Regions from separate parts of the Paenibacillus sp. ISL-20 genome, predicted to be linked through region 1. Evidence: predicted binding sites of a transcription regulator. Region 1 holds the regulator's gene; the other holds the start of a gene.
The links. Region 1 encodes LexA, which represses DNA repair genes until DNA is damaged. Its sites were predicted from a motif close to CGAACATATGTTCG; they were not measured.

Region 1 (3,427 bases):
TATGCTCAACTGGAATTTGATGAGTTTTTGCGAACTTTTCTAATCTTTCGCCCATCGCTTTCGTATCATAAAGATTCATCATACGCGAGAATACCCAGTTGCCTGCTTTCCCCTTGCCCTGGATCACGACGGAACCCGAAGCCAATTTGATCTTCTCGATATCCGATACAGCCAGTCGACGTTCCCGATTGAACTTCATGGTGGATACGGAAGCACGCTCAATCTTCAAATAAGGCTTGCGTAAGAAAATCATAAGCGCTAACAGAATGTACAAGCTGACACCTACCCAGTTAAGTACATCGTTGCTTCCACCTGCAGCCTCGGACGTCGCCGTTCCGAGAAGTGCATACACACCAGCCAATGCAACAAGGACTAACGGAAGTACATATTTACGTCCCTTAAATACATCATGCTTGTCAGTAACGGCAGAGACTTGGTACGAGGTCAACCCTTGCTTCTTACGCTGCTTGTTGAGCTGTGACATATTTTTGTTGACTTTTCTTTCCCATGATCGTGACATATGGTTCCCCCTGGATTCAATTTCAATATATTACCAATCCATATAAACTTGGGGTAACCGTACTCGATTCCCGCGAATAATCGGCACCCCAAGTATTATAATTCTATCCTACTATCTGGTCGTGAATCACTGGTTGTAGATCCATGGGCCAGTTGATCGACTAATGCTTTAATCGGGGGCCGCCTTTTTGTTCATTTTCATCTACCCATTCGATTGATTCCAGCTGTTGTCTAAAGTTACCCCGAATATTGTTAAGGTATATTTCCCGAAGCTCGGCCCGTTCCTTGAGCTCTTCCGCGGTCAATCCCTCACTTTTCTGTTTTCTTGCTAGCACATTGATGCGTTCAACCAAAGTATCGATGTCCATGACTTCTCCTCCAATTCCGATATCATGTATAACTTAAACATGTGAAAAAGAGCTTGTCAAGGCAACTGCACCCTTGCAAACTCTGATTAAGAACAAATATGAACATATGATGCCTATAAATGGGTCCTCTATGTTAAGAAATCAATACTCTTCTATTATAAACACGCTTATACTGCGTGAAATCACATCATCAGGCAAGCTTACAAATATGAAGCGAGAAATAGGGGCATATATAAGGAAAGAGTTTCTCGTAGTGTCATCCCATTACCAGACTGGTAAAGACAACACCTCTCCGGCCTGTATATCCGGACCTTTCAATCCATTCATTCTTCGGATGCTATCCAGATATACTCGCGTATCCATATCTGTCGGTTTTTGAAGGGAAGCAATCCGCCACAAACTATCACCATATTGAACAATAACCTGCTTCTCCCCAGTGGGTTTATCCATCCCCCCGGCAAAAACGGAATATGCCCCTGTCCAGCAGGATGCTACGATTAACAGAACGAATAAAAGCTTTATAAAAGAAATGGATGCCATTCTCGACTTTAATTGATCGATCCAAGTCTCCGAAGACTTCGTTTGCACTGGAACGTTCTCATAAATGCTACGGTATGTACTGTATTTCAACATGGAATCATCATCTCCCAAACAAGTGTTCTCTTATGGATTTATATTAACACGAACACTTGTTTGATTCAATACCAAAAGGAACATTTGTTCTATTTTAATTTAGAACTTATGTTTGTACGAACGGAAGTTCTATGTTATAATTTTCCCAAACGTTACTAAATGGGGTTGATACGGCATGTCGAAAATATCCAGCCGCCAGCTGGCGATCTTAGAGTTTATCCGCAACGAAGTTCGTAGCAAGGGTTACCCGCCTTCTGTCCGGGAAATCGGCGAGGCTGTCGGACTAGCCTCCAGTTCAACGGTCCATGGACATCTTGACCGCTTGGAGAAGAAAGGCCTCATTCGCCGTGACCCTACGAAACCAAGAGCAATCGAGCTTCTTGGCCAGGAAGAGTCCGAAAGCGCAAGCCTGTTTACCCACACCATTGCCAGAGTGCCTGTTGTCGGAAAAGTCACTGCAGGTGTTCCTATTACAGCCATGGAGAACATTGAGGATTACTTCCCACTCCCGCAGCATTATGTAGGCGACGATAAGGTGTTCATGTTGTCGGTTATTGGTGACAGTATGATCGAAGCCGGCATTCACAGCGGCGACTATGTCATTGTTCGCCAGCAGCAAACTGCAGACAATGGCGACATTGTCGTAGCGATGACAGAGGAAGACGAAGCAACTGTGAAGACCTTCTATAAGGAGAAGGATCATGTACGATTGCAACCGGAGAATCCTACCTACGAGCCACTGCGCCTGAACCATGTTACGATTCTCGGTAAAGTAATCGGACTATTCCGGGATGTCCACTAATTTCATATATCTATCTATGAAGAAGAGGTTACCTCCCTTAATTGGATGGTAACCTCTTTGCTTTTTCTATATAGGTAATGAAACATGATCCTAGCTAGTTTGCCAACACCATAACGCCTTGCTTAAGATCCAGTCGATACATCCGCTTAGGTTTATAATCCGGGGAACCTTCCCCACCCGGCCCCTCCGTGGACTGCAGAACAAGCTTATTGTCTTTTACCATGGGTTCAGTACCTGGTCTGTAATAGGAAGTATAGGACACCGATAATTCTTCTTGAAACCTGAGCTGCACAGCCTTACCCGTATCATGCTCCACGGCGAATGCGTAGATTTGTATTGCATGACAGTCCTGATATTGCGGTGCAAGTATAAACACATCCGCATCCTGAAACGGCAATCGAACCATATTGACAGCTGCAGAAGTTGGTTGAATAAAAGTAAGATCATCCAGCGTGGTTACTTCATCCGTAACGCCATTAGAACGATATCGTACGCTGTAGTTACCGGCAAACGACAGGTCCGTTTCGATGCCGAAACAGCTCGGCGCTCCTAATTTCGTTATTTTTTCCTTTTCTACAGAAACTACACTTAGCCTCCCCTTATCTGTTACGCCTTGTGCCCGAATCGTCTCCTCCGTATCAGGAGGTGCATCCCCTGCCCTCTTTTGTTCCTCGCCGCCAAAAGTCAGTGGTATGATCATGAATATGATCAGAAGCAATAACCCACCCACGATGCCAATTCGCAAATATTTACGCTGTGTGGGTCTGCCGTCACCACTGCAGTTCACGGACATGTGCACATACTTTTTCATTTCAGGCGTAAATTTATCATTTGGAAAAGGGCCCTTTTTAACCCGGGAATACCAGTCTGGTTTACCCTTATTCATCGCCATTCTCCTTCAACAGGTTCTGTACTTTTTTCCTTGCCCGATACAGTCTGGATTTTACGGTACCCGCCGCTAGGTTAAGAAACTCCGCAATCTGATTTATTGACATCTCATAGTAAAGGTCCAGGATCAGCACCTCCCTAAACTTCCTGGGTAAAGTCATGATCACTTCCCATATTTCATCAGTATACTGCCCATCCAAATACTCTGCTTCCGCAG
Region 2 (3,427 bases), on a different contig from region 1:
CAAAACTGACTCTCAAGTCTCGATAAATGCAAAGAAGACCGTCTGGCGTTACAAACACCGGACAGTCCTCAACACTATAATCGTTAACCAGCAATTTACTACTCTACTTTAAACAACTCTTGCTCTTCTGTTTCCTCTTGTTCCTTATCCTTCTCGGAAGGCTCAGGAACAGCCGTAGTTAGATTGCTCGCTTCACGGATTTTGTTCTCGATAACACTAGCGATCTCCGGATTCTCCTTCAAGAATTGCTTCGCATTCTCACGCCCTTGGCCAAGACGGTCACCTGCATAAGAATACCATGCACCACTCTTATCCACGATATCGAGGTCCGTTCCGATATCGATTAGGCTTCCCTCTCTAGAGATGCCTTCACCGTACATAATATCAAGCTCAGCCTGTTTGAAAGGTGGCGCTACCTTGTTCTTAACAACCTTAATCCGTGTGCGGTTACCCACCACATCGTTCCCCATCTTGATGCTCTCAATTCGACGCACGTCCAAACGAACCGTCGAGTAGAACTTCAGAGCACGTCCGCCTGGAGTCGTCTCAGGGTTACCAAACATAACACCAACCTTCTCACGAAGCTGGTTGATAAAGATGGCAATCGTTTTCGATTTATTAATAGCACCCGACAATTTACGAAGAGCCTGGGACATCAGACGAGCCTGCAGACCCACGTGGGAGTCACCCATGTCGCCTTCAATTTCAGCTTTTGGAACAAGCGCAGCAACCGAGTCAATAACGATGACATCCACTGCACCACTGCGTACCAGAGCTTCCGCAATTTCCAGCGCCTGCTCACCCGTGTCCGGTTGGGAGAGCAGCAATTCATCAATATTAACGCCCAGTTTGCTTGCATACGATGGATCCAGAGCATGCTCGGCATCGATAAATGCAGCCTGTCCACCAGCCCTCTGAACCTCCGCAATAGCATGGAGGGCTACTGTTGTTTTACCGGAGGATTCCGGTCCATACACTTCAATAATCCGGCCTCTAGGCAAGCCGCCGGTTCCTAAAGCTATATCCAATGCCAACGATCCGCTCGGCACAATCTCTACTTGCATGTGGGTGGATTCACCCAGTTTCATGATGGAACCTTTTCCGAACTGTTTCTCTATCTGACGAAGCGCCATTTCCAGCGCAGCACGACGATCTGACAATTGTTCCACAACCCTTCACTGTTGATAGTCATATCATACCTTGTTTTGACACGTTTGCCAAGCTTTTTTTCGAACATACATTCGTTTTTTTTATTCAACGCCCCTTCCGGTATATGCTCCATACCCTATGTATAAAGAACAAGAACCGTGGCAACATCATTCGATATGCCACGGTTCTTCCGTATTTCCCATTATACTCGGAACTGTTCATTAATTCAAGAAGAGACACCAAGCAAGGTGTAAATTATTTACTTTTTTCAAAAAGCGGATATCTCTATTCTGCAAAATTAATCCTGTTTGGAGGCAACAAGACGCTGCCAAAGCCGGTAGAGCAGCGCCTTCGTTGCACGGAGCCGGATCGTCTCACGGTTACCCTGGAGGTGCAGCTCATGCACTTCTGTTTCTTTTCCCCGTTGTGACAATCCGATGTAAACAAGACCTATAGGCTTGCGTTCAGCGTACCCTGGACCTGCTACGCCCGTTACCGATAAACCAAAGTCGCTATCGGTTACCATCCGGACATGATCCGCAAGCGCTTCGGCAACCTCCGCACTGACGGCTCCCGGCGCATCATCCCCCTCAAGCAGCGCATGCGGGATATGCACAAGCTTCTCCTTGATCTGGTTAGTGTAACAGACAATCCCGCCAAGGAACATCGATGCGCTGCCGGGGATGGAGGTCAGCGTCTCCGCTACAAGCCCTCCCGTGCAGCTCTCCGCAGCGCTTAGCGTCCAGCTATGATCTGCCATCAAATCCACGATAACCTTCTCAATGGGCACATCCTCGTTAGCATACATAAACTCTGGGCCTCTCTCCTGGATCCGGGCTTCCAGTTCATTCAGCCGGACCATCGCCTCAGCCTCGCTTGCGGCCTTCGTGGAGATTCGGACGGTGACCTCCCCTTCCTTGGCATACAATGCAATCGTCGGATCAGTCTGGGTCGTAATCAGGTCTTCCAGGCGCTTATCAAGCGCGGACTCACCGATGCCTGCGAATTTGAGCATCTTCGAATAGATGGGAAGCTCTCCCGTAAGCACATGCTGCAGAAGCCAAGGCTTGGCCTCCTGCTCAAACATCGGCATCAGTTCTTTCGGCGGTCCCGGCAACACAATATAATGAGTGCCTTCATAGGATACCGCGTTCCCGACGGCGAGGCCTGTTTCGTTCGGAAGCGGAGTCCCTCCCTCGATAGCCAGGGCCTGGCGCCGATTGTTCTCGGTCATTACGGCTCCCCGTTCTTGGAAGAAACGTTCAATCCGGTCCATAGCCATCCGATCAATATGCAATGAACGATTCAGAAAGGATGCGAGCGCTTCCTTCGTCAGGTCATCCTGTGTGGGGCCCAGGCCGCCGGACAGAAGCACGATATCGGCTCTGCTGCTAGACAGCCGCAAGGTCTCCTTAAGCCTCTCCATGTTATCCCCGACAACGGTTTGATAGTACACATCGATTCCCATTGAAGCAAGCTGTCTGGACAAATACTGTGCATTGGTATTCACAATCTGTCCAAGGAGAAGTTCGGTTCCAACTGCAATGATTTCTGCTTTCATGATTCGTCGATCCTCCTGTATCTTCTATCTCTTCACAATATTCGCCGTCACTAATTTCTTACCCTGCGGAAGAAAAAAGCAATAGGATAGCTCCTATTGCCGTTATGCCCCGGTACCTTTAAGAAGATGCCTGTTCTGGACAAAATATTCGATTCCCGAATAGATCGTAATTATCGCGGCAGCCCAAATTGCAATGACATCAAACGGAATTCCCAAGAATACAAACGGGAAATTATTGATCAGAAGCGCGACAATTGCCACAATCTGAATCACCGTCTTGATTTTTCCTGATTGACCTGCTGCAACGACGGAACCTTCCAGGAGCGCAATTTGTCTCAAGCCAGTAACCGCGAATTCTCTGCTGATAATGACAACAGCAATCCATGATTCACATTTCCCCATCTCCACAAGCGATATGAGGATAGCTGCCACCAGCAGTTTGTCCGCGAGCGGATCCATAAGTTTACCCAGGTTTGTCACCATATTGTTTTTCCGGGCCAAATACCCATCAATCCCATCCGTGCTTGCAGCAAGTATGAATATCAAAGCCGCAATCAATTGGTTATAGGGCAGGACAAAATCATTCCATACAATAGGAGCCGGATAAAAATCAAAATCCACCAGCAGAAAAATCATCATGACAGGGATCAAGCAAATGCGGGCCAACGTGATACGATTGGGTAAATTCATGGGGCAACCTCCCTTGCAACGGGTTGT

Region 2: recA (recombinase RecA) is a predicted target of LexA. The motif match lies at 1,231-1,244, and genes of this name have one in related genera.

Annotation. Positions count from the first base shown of each region.
Region 1 is NZ_JAGGRD010000029.1:30,578-34,004, forward strand. It holds gene J7E85_RS18330 (hypothetical protein) at 1-520, opposite strand, end outside; gene J7E85_RS18335 (DUF896 domain-containing protein) at 681-887, opposite strand; gene J7E85_RS18340 (LysM peptidoglycan-binding domain-containing protein) at 1,152-1,520, opposite strand; gene lexA (transcriptional repressor LexA) at 1,696-2,322, shown strand; gene J7E85_RS18350 (hypothetical protein) at 2,417-3,208, opposite strand; gene J7E85_RS18355 (RNA polymerase sigma factor) at 3,201-3,427, opposite strand, start outside.
Region 2 is NZ_JAGGRD010000010.1:156,491-159,917, reverse strand. It holds gene recA (recombinase RecA) at 99-1,160, opposite strand; gene J7E85_RS07655 (competence/damage-inducible protein A) at 1,448-2,710, opposite strand; gene pgsA (CDP-diacylglycerol--glycerol-3-phosphate 3-phosphatidyltransferase) at 2,813-3,400, opposite strand.